Regions from separate parts of the Priestia aryabhattai genome, predicted to be linked through region 1. Evidence: riboswitches for the same ligand, from Rfam matches in the RefSeq annotation. Region 1 holds a riboswitch; the other holds the start of a gene.
What was found. Region 1 has a riboswitch for lysine ahead of lysA (diaminopimelate decarboxylase). Riboswitches for the same ligand answer to the same signal wherever they lie in the genome.
Positions count from the first base shown of each region.

Region 2: linked by a shared signal. The riboswitch ahead of M3225_RS05685 (aspartate kinase) and the one ahead of lysA (diaminopimelate decarboxylase) in region 1 are both predicted to bind lysine.

Region 1 covers NZ_JAMBOQ010000002.1:1,082,513-1,090,573, reverse strand. The annotation lists gene M3225_RS29575 (hypothetical protein) at 37-171, opposite strand; gene M3225_RS12545 (dicarboxylate/amino acid:cation symporter) at 310-1,572, opposite strand; gene lysA (diaminopimelate decarboxylase) at 1,625-2,953, opposite strand; lysine riboswitch at 3,099-3,281, opposite strand; gene M3225_RS12535 (hypothetical protein) at 3,296-3,751, opposite strand; gene M3225_RS12530 (NAD(P)/FAD-dependent oxidoreductase) at 4,199-5,317, shown strand; gene M3225_RS12525 (YckD family protein) at 5,391-5,705, shown strand; gene M3225_RS12520 (PAS domain-containing sensor histidine kinase) at 5,867-7,591, shown strand; gene M3225_RS12515 (DUF1292 domain-containing protein) at 7,678-7,941, shown strand.
Region 2 covers NZ_JAMBOQ010000001.1:1,091,387-1,099,447, reverse strand. The annotation lists gene M3225_RS05700 (electron transfer flavoprotein subunit alpha/FixB family protein) at 1-302, shown strand, start outside; gene trxA (thioredoxin) at 500-814, shown strand; gene uvrC (excinuclease ABC subunit UvrC) at 1,039-2,805, shown strand; lysine riboswitch at 2,871-3,048, shown strand; gene M3225_RS05685 (aspartate kinase) at 3,190-4,422, shown strand; gene M3225_RS05680 (YslB family protein) at 4,474-5,001, opposite strand; gene M3225_RS05675 (succinate dehydrogenase cytochrome b558 subunit) at 5,491-6,099, shown strand; gene sdhA (succinate dehydrogenase flavoprotein subunit) at 6,129-7,916, shown strand; gene sdhB (succinate dehydrogenase iron-sulfur subunit) at 7,920-8,061, shown strand, end outside.

The sequences.
Region 1 (8,061 bases):
ACGCTTGTTACAGACTCTGCATTCTTTGACGTAATTTTATTTTCGCTCTTCAGCCTGATGCTCTTGTTTGTTTTGCTCAGTGAGACGTTTTTGATAAGCTTTTGTTTCTGCGCTTACGTGATTCGCATCATTCGGTTGATTCTTCTTTGAACCTCCTGCAGCGTTACTCATTAGACGACACCTCCAGTCCGGTTATGAAACATACCTATAGAATGTGCGTATTTGCATGCTTTATACATTGCTATCGATATTGCTACATACGAAAAAAGCCAAGGGAGAGTCATTAAGGCTTTTCCCTTGGCTTTTTCACTAGGCGACTTTATCTGTAGTGATAATTTTGTTAATCCAGTCTTTTCCTTCTGTAAACCTTGTAACAAGCATCGCTGTTACTGTATTTCCCGTACTGTTTAAGAGCGTAGCAGGGGCGTCAATAATCGTGGAAATGACAGCAATGATGGGTAGGACTTCCGGCGAAAATCCATAAATCGTAATAATTAACATTTCGCCAATCATACCGCCTCCAGGAATCGCTCCCATCACAGCCCCAACTAAAAAGGCTACGCCTAAAATACTTAAAATGCTCGTAGCAGATGTCATATCTTTGCCAAACAAACTGAATAAGAAAACAATTTTTAGAATACCACCGATAACAGAACCATCTTTATGCGTGTTTGCTCCTAATGGAATCACCGTTTCAGCAATATCCATTGGCACACCCATTTTCTTTGTTGCATCTAAATTGACTGGAATAGATGCAGCAGAAGAACAGGTAGCAATAGCTGTGATAGAAGGAGCGGCTGCATTTTTCCAGAACAGCTTAATTCCTGCTTTACCGCCAGCAATCCATGCGTATAGCGTAAAGAAACCGAAATAGTAAACGATTGCAATTAATAAGTAAAGAATAAATGCTCTAGCGTACCCTTGTAAGATCTTTGGTCCAAGTTCTCCTACTACAGTAGCAAAATAGCATCCTAAACCAATTGGGGCATAGTACATCACAATTTTAACGACCTTCATCGATACTTCTTGACCCGAAGTCAGAAATTTCGCCATAGGCTGTCCTTTTTTACCAGCCATCGTTGTAGCAATACCGAAAATGACGGCAAAGACAATTAATTGTAAAATATGCTCTTTCGAAAATAAATGAACAAAATCAGGTACAGTAAATGTACTAACAAGCTGATTTAAAAGCGTCATTTTTTCAGCTGTATTTTCACTGTCACCCATTAATTCTTTAATGGCAGAAGTATCTACGTTGTTTAACGGATTGTAAAGGGATGCGCCTAAAAAGCCTAGAACGGCTGAAACAGCAGCAGTGGCGACAAACACAACAGCAATACCTAGCATAATTTTACCAAGACGTTTCATTTCGTTCATGTTTGCAATCGCCGAAGCAACACTAAAAAAGACAAGGGGAACGATAATCATGAACATTAAATTAAGAAACAAATCACCAAAGGGCTTTACGACTGCCACATCGGGCCCGATAGCATATCCTGCTATCCCGCCAATTAAAATAGCGAGAAGCAGAATAAGCGATGATCTGTACGTTTTAAATACACTTAAAATCATAGTTAGATTTCCTCCAAACAACAATAGCTTCTTTACTACGCAAGAACAGCTATCATTTGCTCATTGCATACGTAGTAACGACTGGCTTTACATCTTTCCGCACCAAATCTTCGTATGTTTCTCGCTCTACAGCAAGACGAGCTTCTCCATTTTTTACAAATACAACAGCAGGGCGCGGAATACGGTTGTAATTGCTAGCCATTGAATAGTTGTAGGCACCTGTAGAGGATACTGCTAATAAATCTCCTTGATTAACGCGCGGTAAATCGATATCCCAAATAAGCATATCTCCTGATTCACAGCATTTCCCCGCAATTGATACTGTTTCATCTTTTTTATCCGTCACTCTATTAGCCAAGACAGCTTCATGCTTTGCATCATACAGGGCAGGACGGATATTATCGGTCATACCGCCGTCAATTCCTACGTATTTGCGTACACCTGGAATCTCCTTAGTTGAGCCAATTGTATAAAGCGTTGTACCTGCTTCTCCTACGATGCTTCTTCCAGGCTCAATCCAGACTTCCGGAAGGGTATAATTCTGTTCAGTTAACGTGCGGCTTAGCTTTTCTGTCAGCGCATCTACATAATACTCAACCGGAAGAGGAGAGTCGCTTTCGGTATAACGAATACCAAAACCACCACCTACGTTTAAAACTTTTACTTCAAATTCCATTTTATCACGAATACTGAATAAGAAATCAGTTAAAATATCAATGGCGCGAGAAAAACCATCTACTTCAAAAATTTGCGAACCAATATGACAATGAATGCCTAAAAGATCATAGTAAGGCTTTTCTAATGCAGAACTTACTGCTTTCATAGCTTGGTCATTGGAAAGACCAAATCCAAACTTGGAGTCTTCCTGTCCGGTCATAATATATTCATGTGTATGGGCTTCAATCCCTGGAGTAACACGCAGAAGAATAGCTGCTTGCTGTTTGCGCTCAGCTGCTAAGGCATGTAAAACTTCAAGTTCGGTGAAGTTATCCACAACAAAACAGCCAATATTCGCATCAAGGGCCATTTCAATTTCTTCAATCGTTTTGTTATTTCCATGAAAATGAATGCGTTCAGCTGGATATCCCGCTTCAAGCGCTGTAAATAATTCGCCTCCTGAGACCACATCTAATGACATATCAAGCTTCGTTAAAAGGCTAGCCATTTCCATACAAAGAAATGCTTTCCCTGCATAGGCGATTTGATATGAAAATCCGCTTCTTTGAAAGGCTGAATGGAAGGCCTTGCATTTCGTCTCAATTAATTCTTGATCGTAGATGTATAGGGGAGTGCCGTATTGTTTTTTCAGCTCGACCGTATCGCACTGCCCAATTTCTAAATGATTGCTGTTGTTAATTTTACTTGTTCCATGTAAGTACATAATTCGTATCCCTCCATTTAAATCATTCAACTATAACTTTGAACTTTGATGGTAAGTAGAAAAACACAAAAAAGACCCGTGAAGTGATGTTCACGCGTCTTGGTTTCATAATAATAAAGTATTATTACATTCTAGGCATCAACATCTCTTCAATAGCTCTCCACAAACCAAATGGTTTGTGACAGCTCAGCATTTATTCAATACTGAACCAGTATATGAACACAATGGATGTTTATATACTTCGGCACGAAATCCCTTTTACTTATCTTCACAGACTCCATTAGTCTCCAATAAGTGACTCTTGATTTCATGCACCTCTATTCTCAGAGAGGAAAATTATATTTAAATGTAATTCCTATTATATTTCCTTTTCCGCTGTCTAGTCAATGAAAAGTTAAGGCATAGGAATATCAAAAAAATAAATAAGAAAGCTATGAAGCTTCCAGATAGAATCCAAGCAGCCAGCGCTTTCTTCTGATGAATCACTAAGAGTGAGAACGTGACAATATTGAAGAGAAAAGACCACAGCAGCGACCATCCATAATGATGAGTGATACTGTGATTAACATAAGCAATGAACTCAATCACAGTAAATAAAAGCGCCCATAAAAGAATCCACCACAGGCCGCCGCTTACATGCAGCGGCAACCTTCCTAAAAAAACCGGTATGACAAACGGATAAATAAGTAAAGCTATTCCAAGGGAAACCATTAGGTGATCCGGAAGAAAAAGATGATCAATACCGACAGGATGAAATACCCATACGCGGTAATGAAACAGCAGCACTTCGTAAAGCAATTCCCCGTGATCCAAAACAGCAAAGTAGCATAGTATTCTTGATACCTCCGCCACTTGCCAAATAGTAAACCAAGAATGATGAAAAATAATACAAATGAAGATTGCATACGCTCTCCTTAAAATAATGGTTATTTCTTTTTATTTACATATTATAGTGGTTTTATTCTTTTATCTTTTTATTCAGAACCCATAATAGAAAAGCGGTAAGCACAGCGTTAAAGATGTACTATCACTATTTATGGTTTGCTTCACCCTACTATAATCTCGGTCAAAGAACTTATAACGCTTTTATTTACGATGAAGGGAGCTATATGTCAAAGTCAGCAAGGTCCAAAAATAGGCTAAAAATAGCTTCGCCTAGTATGTGGCTTCTTTTTTTGCTATGCTAAAATTGCATACATATAGCATGAGAATACTAGAAGAATGAAAAGAAAAGGGTGTTTTGGTATGAAAACATACATCGTAGTTGGAGCTGGGATTCTTGGAGCTTCTACAGCATATCATTTAGCAAAAGCAGGAGCAGATGTGACATTGATAGATCGCAAGGATGCTGGTCAAGCTACTGATGCAGCAGCAGGAATTGTTTGTCCATGGCTTTCACAGCGTCGAAATAAAGCATGGTACCGCTTAGCAAAAGGCGGTGCCAGGTACTATCAAACATTAATTCAGCAATTAGAAGAAGATGGAGAAACGGATACGGGATATAAGCGAGTAGGAGCAATTAGCTTGCACACTGATGAACAAAAGCTTGCAAAAATGGAAGAGCGAGCGTATAAGCGTCGGGAAGAAGCCCCCGAAATAGGCGAGATTACACGTTTATCAGCTAAAGAAACACAGGCTTTGTTTCCGGTTCTTTCGGAAGAATACAGTTCAGTTCATATTAGTGGAGCCGCTCGCGTTAACGGAAGAGCTCTTCGAAGCGCACTTGTGAATGCAGCGAAGAAAAACGGTGCAAAAATAATAGAAGGAAACGCAGAACTTCTTTATGAAAATAATCAAGTAACGGGCGTTTCCGTAAATGAACAAACACTTTTAGCAAGTATAACGATTGTGACAGCAGGAGCATGGGCAAATCAATTACTAGAGCCTCTTGGAGTGAAATTTTTAGCCAGCTTTCAAAAAGCGCAAATTGTCCACTTGCATCTTCCTGATTTAGATACAAAAGAGTGGCCTGTTGTGATGCCTCCAAGCGACCAATATATTCTTTCGTTTGAACAAGGTCAAATTGTCATCGGAGCAACACATGAAAACGACACGGGTTATGACTTGAGAGTAACGGCTGGGGGGCTTTATGAAATTTTTTCAAAGGCCTTATCAATTGCTCCCGGCTTAACAGAAAGCACAGTCTTAGAAACAAGGGTAGGGTTCCGACCATTTACTCCAGGCTTCTTGCCAGTCATTGGGGCTCTTCCGAATTACGAAGGAATACTAGTAGCGAATGGTCTCGGAGCTTCAGGCTTAACGTCGGGCCCTTATCTTGGTTCAGAGCTTGCTAAATTAGCACTTGAAATGGAAATGGAAATTGATCTCAGCGACTATGATATAAGAGGGGCTATCGAGTCTTAAGAAAATAGAATGAATGAAAACAAATAGAAGTTCGCAAACTATAGCTACTATATGATGAAAGGAAGTAGATTGTTTGCGAAAGGTTATGATAAGTGCAGCAGCAGCTTTTTTATTTATGAGCGCGACGCCTGTATTAGCGGAAAACAATCCTCAGTCAGAAACAAAAGACGTGCAGCTGACTTCTCAGCAAAAGCAGGAATTGTCTGTGCTGTACAAAGAAATGTTAGAAAAAAAGAAAGAAATACTTTCAAAATATGTCGAGTACGGCGTGCTAAGCAAAACGGAGAGTCAAAAAATTTCTTCACATATGGAAAATCGCTATCAGCATATGGAGCAAAATGGTTTTATCCCGAAGCGGCACTGTCATAAAACACATCATCCAAAGTAATTCATATTCACATAAAGAAAGCGCCTATACAGGTGCTTTCTTTATGTGAATGAATGGAAAATTCCGCTTCTTTATCTAGTAAATTCTAAAATCCTCATGTAAAATTAAGAGAATGAGGACGATTAGGAAAGATGCTAGTGAGGGGTAGGTAAATATGAACGATGAACGAAAATAAAAAAATAGTCCGATTACATGCAGAAAATCATTCAGCTGAGGAGCTAGGAATCATATTTGCTTACAAACAAAAAGACAACCACCTTGTTTACAGTATGTACCAAGGTGAAAGCGTTCATGATCAAAAGATACCTCTAGAAGAATGGGTCTCGTATGAGCATTTTTTCGAAGCGCTAAATAAAAAGAAAAAGCTTATGTACGAGCTTCAAATAAATGATAAACGCTATGTAGTAAACTTAACCCCTTTATCTTACACAGAAAAACCGGAAATCATGGGACATTGCGTAAATATAACTAGTTATCAGGAGAAAAAAGAGCAGATTCAACCTTTTATTTATCATAACGCAGATGCTGTTGCTATCGTTGACTTAGAGGGTAAAACGCTTCAAGTGAACCCTGCGTTTGAGAATACATTTGGCTGGACGTTTGAAGAAATTTATCAAAAGCCTCTTCCAATCATACCTTCGTTTTTAAAGGAGCCAGTGTGCGAACTTCATAAGACCATTCAATCAGGTGAATCGAAAACTGAATTCGAGACGGTCAGACAGCATAAAGACGGCCATTTAATTAATGTAAGCGTCACACTATTCCGCGTAGAAAATATGAATGATTGGCCGTTATGCATTGCTTTTGTCTATCGAGATATAACATCACGGAAACAGGCTGAAACGGCTTTAAAAGAAAGCGAAGAACGCTACCGAAGTTTGATCGAGTTATCTCCGGAGGCTATTATCGTTCATAGTGAAGGGAAAATTGATTACATCAACCCTGCAGGAGCCAAAGCGCTAGGATACAAAAGTCCTCAAGACGTATTAGGAGCTTGTGTTTATCAGTTTGTTCACCCTGATTACTATGATGTTGTAAAACAGCGAATTTATCGAATGAAAACAGAAAATAAATCTGTAGACCTACAGGAAGAAAAGTTTATTCATAAAGACGGTCATACGATTGATGCCGAAACCATTGCCTTTCCTATTCCCTATATGGGAAAGCAGGCAATTCAAGTTTTGTTTCGTGATATTACAGAACGTAAAAAAACTGAAAAATTGCTGCGTGAATCTGCTCAGCTTTCCTTAGTCGGACAGTTAGCAGCTGGTATTGCTCACGAAATTAGAAACCCTCTGACGGCGGTAAAAGGATTTATGCAGTTATTAAAAGAAACAAGCGGTCAGCCTTACTATGTAGAAATGATAAATCATGAGTTAGATAGAATTGAATTGATTGCCGATGAGTTCTTGAGTCTTGCAAAGCCTCAGGCGAAAACCTACAAAGACAAACACGTCCAAGATATTTTAGAGAATACTTTAAAGCTAGCTGAGGTTCAGGGGATTACAGAGAAAATTCACGTAAAAAAAGAGATTGATCTTCATCTTCCTCTCGTATTATGCGTAGAAAATCAGTTGAAACAGGTGTTTAGCAATATATTTAAAAATGCAGTCGAATCTATGCCAAGTGGAGGAACCGTAACGATTCAACTAAAAAGATTTAATCACGAGCACCTTGTTGTCCGATTTAGCGACGAGGGGCCAGGTATCACGCAGGAACGAATGCAGCATTTAGGAAAACCTTTTTATAGTACCAAAGAGAAAGGAACGGGGCTCGGACTGATGGTGTGCTATAAGATTATTCGAGAACATAGAGGAGAAATTAACTTTGTAAGTGAACTTGGAAAAGGAACTACCGTAGACATTCTTCTGCCTTTTAAAAAGTAGATTCTACTTTTATAAGCATGAAACCTTTTCTAAAGGGGAATACATGTTAGTGAACGAATAATGATGTTAAATTAGGAGGGAATAAGATGGAACGCATTGAAACGGGAGAGATTTTTACAATTTTAGATGAAAATGATCAAGAGCAAGATATTGAAGTGCTTGGGAAAATGACGATTGAAGGGCACGATTATATTGCCGTTGCGTTTGTGGAAGAAGTTTTAATTGAAACAGAAGAAGAAATTGATGTTTTCTTTTTGAAAATTGAAGATGATGGTGAATGGTCATCAATTGAAGATGATGATGAGTTTGAAAAGGTATCAGCCGTATTTGATGAAATGACATCCGCATAAAAAGGAGAGGGTAAAACCTCTCTTTTTTATTTTTAAATAATATAATTTTTAGAATTTTCCTAAAAATATCTTGCTGAATTATTTCTGTTCATTTATTATGAATATGTAACATACCAACCG
Region 2 (8,061 bases), on a different contig from region 1:
ACGTGTTAAATGGAGCTGTCGGGGCATCTCGCGGAGCGTGCGATGCAGATTACTGCGACTATTCTCTTCAAATCGGTCAGACGGGCAAAGTAGTCACACCAGATTTATACATTGCCTGCGGAATCTCAGGTGCCATTCAGCATTTGGCCGGCATGTCAAATTCAAAAATTATTGTTGCAATCAATAAAGATCCTGAAGCGAACATTTTTAAAGTAGCTGATTACGGAATCGTTGGAGATTTATTTGAAGTAGTACCCCTTCTAACAGAAGAATTCAAAAAGATGAAAGTACAGTCTGCATAAATAGTAAAAGTCCTTTTATTTAAAAGGGCTTTTTTTACATGGAAAAAGAAATTTTCTACGCATGTTTTTAGGCAAATTGTACAAACTAGAGCGGAGAATAAACAGTATAAATGTAAGCAAAAAGTTAGCAAACCTTATTTGAAGGTGATATACTGTGAGTAGAATTTGGATATTGCATATATTTAGGAGGAATTAAAATGGCTATTGCACATGCTACAGATAAAAACTTTACAGATGAAATTAAATCAGGCCTAGTGCTTGTTGACTTTTGGGCACCATGGTGTGGACCTTGTAAAATGATTGCTCCAGTTCTTGAAGAAATTGATGGCGAACTTAACGATAAAGTTAAAATCGTGAAAGTAGACGTTGATGAAAATCAAGAAACAGCTGGAAAATTTGGTGTTATGAGTATCCCAACTTTAGTATTATTCAAAGATGGAGAGAAAGTTGACCAAGTAGTTGGTTTCCAACCAAAAGAAGCATTAACAGAATTAATTAATAAACACGCGTAAGTCAAAACCTAGCTCAGGCTAGGTTTTTTCTTTTTCTCCACTTTTTCTCTTTTGGGAATACTTTTATTTAGCGAATATGCGTTCGTTTGTTTTATACTAGATGTAAGGAACACCGTCATAAATCCGGCTTATGTGCATGTATTGTAAGGCAAGAAAGAATGTAGGTTACGCTTCATAAGCGATTGTATAGATGGATAGAGTAAGAGAAGAGGAAGGAGAAAAGTATGAACGATTATTTAAAAGAAAAGCTGGCTATTTTACCGGATCAGCCCGGCTGTTACTTGATGAAAGATAAATATGGAACGGTCATTTACGTAGGAAAAGCAAAAGTATTAAAAAATCGAGTACGCTCCTACTTTACCGGATCTCATGACGGAAAGACGCTTCGACTTGTAAACGACATTGTCGATTTTGAATATATCGTCACATCTTCTAATTTAGAAGCGCTTATTTTAGAAATGAATTTAATTAAAAAGCATGATCCAAAATACAATATCATGCTTAAAGATGATAAGGGTTATCCCTTTATTAAGATTACAGCTGAAAAACAGCCCCGACTTGTTATTACAAGAAAAATAAAAAAAGATAAAGGAAAATACTTCGGTCCTTACCCTAACGTTCAAGCTGCAAATGAAACAAAGCGGCTTCTTGATCGCATTTATCCATTAAGAAAGTGCTCCACCATGCCAGACAGGCCTTGTTTGTATTACCATATCGGACAATGTCTAGCTCCTTGCGTAAAAGAAGTAAAAGAAGAGCAAAACAAACAAATTATTGAAAATATCACGCGGTTTTTAAATGGTGGATATGAGCATGTCAAAACAGAGTTAACCGAAAAAATGTTAAAAGCTTCAGAAGAACTTGACTTTGAACGGGCTAAAGAATATCGAGATCAAATTGCTCATATCGAAGCGACAATGGAAAAGCAAAAAGTAACGTTTAATGATTTTGTTAATCGAGATGTGTTTGGCTACTCTTATGATAAAGGCTGGATGTGTGTTCAAGTTTTCTTTATTCGCCAAGGGAAATTAATTGAGCGAGAAGTTTCTATGTTTCCTTTTTATAAAGAGCCAGAAGAAGATTTCTTAACTTTTATCGGTCAGTTTTATGCCAAAAATATTAAGCCAAAAGAAGTGATGGTTCCAGCAACGATTGATGCAGAGTTAGCTGAGAAATTAGTAGAAGTAGAGGTTCAGCATCCAAAGCGAGGCAAAAAGAAAGAATTAGTAGAGCTTGCGTGCAAAAATGCAAAAATTGCGCTCGGTGAAAAATTCTATTTAATTGAACGAGATGAAGAGCGCACGGTTGGCGCAGTTGAACGGTTAGGAGAAGAGCTTGGAATTGCCGCTCCTTATCGGATTGAAGCATTTGATAACTCAAATATTCAAGGGACAGATCCAGTTTCTGCGATGATTGTTTTTGTTGATGGGAAACCGGAAAAGAAAGAATATCGCAAATATAAAATTAAGACCGTACAGGGACCAGATGATTACAGTTCCATGAAAGAAGTAGTTCGCAGACGGTATTCCAGAGCGTTAAAAGAAGGTCTTCCGCTTCCAGATTTAATTGTCGTAGATGGAGGCAAAGGGCATTTAGCTGCGGTGCAGGACGTTCTCGAAAACGAATTGGGACTTTTAGTGCCTACAGCAGGTCTTGTCAAAGATGATAAGCACAGAACCTCCAATCTGATGATTGGTGAGCCTCCTCAAATCATACCGCTTGAACGCAATAGTCAAGAATTTTATTTGCTTCAGCGAATTCAAGATGAAGTTCACCGCTTTGCGATTACCTTCCACCGTCAAGTGCGCTCTAAGTCCGCTTTTCAGTCCGTTCTGGACAACATTCCAGGAGTGGGAGAAAAGCGTAAAAAAGCTTTGTTAAAGCATTTTGGTTCCGTGAAAAAATTGAAAGAAGCAACGGTTGAAGATATTCGAAATTCAGGTGTTCCTCAAAACATCGCTGAAAAAATTTATGAAACATTGCAAAAATAGTCTTGAAATAATAGAAAATGTTTGATAAGCTATTAACTAATTTCATACGACACTTCATCAAATGAAGTGAAGATAGAGGTGCAAATTTAATCAGTACGTATCAGGAAGGGTATGAGCCCTTATGAATGATGCGGAAAGGGAAATTTGCCGAAGTGAACATTACCTCATAGTAATGATTGCTGGTTCTGCGTTGAATAAACGTAGGATTGTCAAGATGTAGATTCTTGGAGAGCTATCTCACGGCAGTGGACGGTTATGTTTTATAATTTTCGTTCGTTAAGCAATGAGAGCTCATCTCATTGCTTTTTTTATTGTCTGAGTAAAAAAATTTAGCTTCTCATCATCCTGCATATGCAAATTTATTGAAAAGGAATGAACAAAATTATGGCATTAATCGTTCAAAAATTTGGTGGAACATCTGTTGGTTCTGTTGAACGTATTCAACATGTAGCAAACCGTGTTATTCAAGAAGCAGAGCGCGGTAACCAAGTAGTCGTTGTTGTATCCGCAATGGGCAAAACCACAGATGCACTGGTGAAATTAGCAAGTGATATTACGGACAGTCCAAGCAAACGCGAAATGGATATGCTTCTTACAACTGGAGAACAAGTGACGATTTCACTGTTAACGATGGCTCTTCAATGCAAAGGGTATGAAGCAACTTCGCTAACAGGTTGGCAAGCTGGCATCCAGACGGAAGCAGTTCACAGCAATGCACGAATCCAGCACATTGACACGACTCGTATTCAACGTCAGTTAGATAGCGGACGAATCGTAGTAGTAGCTGGATTCCAAGGCTGTTCAGAAGATGGAAGCATTACAACATTAGGTCGAGGCGGCTCTGACACGACGGCAGTAGCTCTTGCCGCGGCACTAAAAGCTGCAAAATGTGATATTTATACAGATGTAACAGGAGTGTTTACGACAGATCCGCGCTATGTAGAAGATGCTCGTAAGCTTCACTCTATTTCATATGACGAAATGTTAGAATTAGCCAATTTGGGAGCAGGGGTGCTGCATCCGCGTGCTGTTGAGTTTGCAAAAAATTATCAGGTACCGCTAGAAGTACGCTCAAGCTTAGAAAACGAGAATGGAACGATTGTTGAGGAGGAAGTTTCAATGGAACAAAACTTAGTCGTAAGAGGAATTGCGTTTGAAGATAATATTTCACGGGTGACAATTGAAGGGTTAAACAACGAGTTACAAACTCTTTCTACTATTTTTACAGCATTAGCAAAAGAACAGTTAAATGTGGATATTATTATTCAAAACGTAACGGCTAATAATCGTCTATCCATCTCATTTTCTATTAAAACCGTAGACGTAGAAGCTGCTCTTGCTGTCTTAAAAGAGTATAAATCTACTTTAGGATATACGCGTATTGAACATGAAAGCAGCCTGGCTAAAGTATCAATTGTCGGATCCGGTATGATTTCTAATCCAGGTGTTGCAGCCGAAATGTTTGAAGTACTGGCAGGAGAGAAAATTGAAGTGAAGATGGTCAGCACGTCTGAAATTAAAGTATCTACAGTTGTACCGCATGCTGATATGGTAAAAGCTGTTGAGACGCTTCACGTAGCATTTGAACTAGAAGAGCAGCAAGCAGTGCAAGTATAAAGAATAGAAAAAAGACGTGGTATCTCCACGTCTTTTATATATAAGTATTTCTTACTTTTTATAACGCTCCGCACGTGTTTCGGTAGGTAAGATATCTTTTCGATCCCACTGCACGGAAATCAGCACTTTTCCGTTCTTTTCTTTAGGCGTTAAATAGGCTTCTGTTAGGCAGTTGTTTTGCCGCTGAATCTGTTCGGCTACAAATCCTGACTCAAGATGAAACGAACAAGTTTCCTGCTGAAATCTTTTGCTGACTACATCACCTGATAATTCAAGCTCTAATGAGTATTTATCTTTTTTTGCAAGCGTCAGTGTTCCCCAGGAGGCTGCTTTAAAAAAAGCGATGATTTCATCCATTGTATTTAATGGATATTTACGCGCAAGGTGTTTTCCTGCCCAGTATGAGATCGTATTCGTTTCGTCTCCAAGAAGCTCTGGAATTAAAACGTCGCGCAAAAGGCTGTATCCGAAATATGGAACGTGATCAAGAGCTCTCCCTGTTTCAGCTGCGACATTAGGTTCTGATGTTTCCATCGTCTCTTCAAGTTCTTGCTGTGATTCTGTTTGTAAATTGCTCATGCTTTCCCCTCTTTCTTTACTACTATTATATACAAATCTAAAAAACCTCTCACGCATTTTTTTGATAAATTGTAAGAGGATCTTTATTATGGTAAAAAGAGTTATATGTAAAGATGAAAAAACCATAAAACTCCTTTTAAAAGGGTACTTTTACCTGTGTAAATGTTTTGTGAACTTGTTTACAATAAAAGCATAAAGTAAACGCTTACTTAATTGTGGCAAGCAATAATATAATAGAAAGAAAAAATCTTTAACATCAATGTAGTAAGCGTTAACAAATTTAAAATTTTATAAATTTATATTTTATAGAAGATTTAAATATCTTGCCTTGACGCTCTTAATCGATGGGAGTAAAATTAACCTGTCACATACTTTATTAGGAAATGCAAAGGTTTTCATTTCCTGTATTCACGATTAATCTATTTGTCTAGTGGGAGTAAGAAAGTTCTTCACAAACTATGTTCATTTAACTAAGGGGGGTCTACGCAGATGGCGGCAAACAGAGAGTTTCAATATCGGAGAATCCATTCATTACTTGGAGTAATACCAATCGGGATTTTCTTAACACAGCATTTAGTTGTGAATCATTTCGCGACAAAGGGAGAAGAATCATTTAATCAAGCAGCTCACTTCATGGAGAGCTTACCTTTCCGCTATGCTCTAGAAATTTTCATTATTTTCTTACCAATCGTTTTTCACGCAATATACGGTCTTTACATCGCATTCACTGCTAAAACAAACGTTAACAACTATGGATTTTTCCGTAACTGGATGTTTATCCTTCAGCGTGTTTCAGGTGTAATCACACTTATCTTCATCACATGGCACGTATGGGAAACCAGAATACAAGCTGCGCTTGGAAAAGAAGTAGATTTTCAAATGATGGAACAAATTTTAAGCAACCCGGCAATGCTTGCATTCTACATAGTTGGTGTTGTATCTACAATCTTCCACTTTGCAAACGGTCTATGGTCATTTGGCGTTAGCTGGGGGTTAACTGTAACACCACGTTCTCAAAGAATTTCAACTTATGTGACATTAGCAATCTTCTTAGCACTTACATTCGTAGGTGTTCGTACATTATTCGCATTTGCATAAAATTAAGGTTTCGAAGGAGTGGGGTTCCGATGAGTAACGGAAAAATCATCGTAGTCGGTGGCGGTTTAGCTGGCTTGATGGCAACAATAAAAATTGCTGAGTCTGGCAAGCAAGTAGATTTATTTTCACTAGTTCCGGTAAAAAGATCTCACTCAGTTTGCGCGCAAGGTGGAATTAACGGAGCCGTAAATACAAAAGGTGAAGGGGATTCACCATGGGAACACTTTGATGACACAGTGTATGGCGGCGACTTTTTAGCCAACCAGCCACCTGTAAAAGCAATGTGTGAAGCAGCTCCTGGTATTATTCACTTACTTGACCGCATGGGTGTTATGTTTAACCGTACTCCTGAGGGTTTGTTAGACTTCAGACGATTTGGCGGTACGCAGCATCACCGTACGGCTTTTGCTGGAGCAACAACGGGTCAACAATTACTATACGCATTAGATGAACAGGTTCGCCGTTATGAAGTTGCCGGACTTGTGACAAAGTACGAAGGATGGGAATTCCTAGGCGCTGTACTGGATGATGATCGTACCTGTCGCGGAATTTCAGCACAGAATTTAAAATCAATGGAAATCAAAACGTTCCCTGCTGATGCAGTTATTATGGCTACAGGTGGACCTGGGATTGTCTTTGGAAAATCAACAAACTCGGTTATTAATACAGGTTCAGCAGCCTCTATTGTATATCAGCAAGGTGCATACTATTCAAACGGAGAGTTTATTCAAATTCATCCAACTGCTATTCCGGGAGATGACAAGCTTCGTCTTATGAGTGAATCTGCTCGGGGAGAAGGCGGACGCGTTTGGACATATAAAGACGGTAAACCTTGGTATTTCTTAGAGGAAAAATATCCGGCATACGGTAACTTGGTACCTCGTGATATTGCAACTCGTGAAATTTTCGACGTCTGCGTAGCGCAGAAGTTAGGAATTAACGGAGAGAACATGGTTTATCTTGACCTTTCACATAAAGATCCAAAAGAGCTAGACATTAAACTTGGAGGTATCATTGAAATCTATGAAAAATTCATGGGTGATGATCCACGCAAGGTACCAATGAAAATTTTCCCAGCCGTACACTATTCAATGGGCGGTTTATGGGTGGATTACGATCAAATGACAAATATTCCTGGCTTATTCGCAGCTGGTGAGTGTGATTATTCACAGCACGGAGCGAACCGTTTAGGGGCAAACTCATTATTATCAGCTATTTATGGTGGTATGGTTGCGGGTCCTAAAGCTGTTGAATATATCAATGGTTTAGAAAAGAGCGCAGATGCTATTTCTTCAAGCGTATATGATCGTCATGTGAAAGAAGAAGAAGAGAAATGGAACAATATCATGAATCTTCAAGGTACAGAAAATGCATACGTTCTTCATAAAGAGCTAGGGGAATGGATGACTGACAACGTGACAGTCGTACGATACAATGACAAACTGTTAAAAACAGATGAAAAGATTCAAGAGTTAATTGAACGTTATGATCGTATTAACATTAATGACACGGCCAAATGGAGTAATCAAGCGGCAACATTTACTCGTCAGCTGCAAAACATGCTTCAGCTTTCACGTGTTGTAACGCTAGGAGCTTACAACCGTAACGAGAGTCGCGGTGCTCATTATAAGCCGGATTTCCCAGATCGTAACGATGAAGAATTCTTAAAAACAACAATGGCATCTTTCGTTGATAAGAAAACGGCTCCTTCTTTCCATTATGAAGAGGTAGACGTATCGTTAATCAAACCGCGTAAGCGCGACTACACAAAGAAAAAAGATGAAAAACCCAAAAAACAACAAGAGGGGGTTCGTTAATCAATGAGTGAACAACAAACAGTCCAAAAGACAGTGCGCTTCATTATTACACGTCAAGATTCAGCTGAATCTGCTCCTTACAATCAGGAGTTTGAAATTCCGTATCGTCCGAATATGAACGTTATTTCAGCACTGATGGAAATTA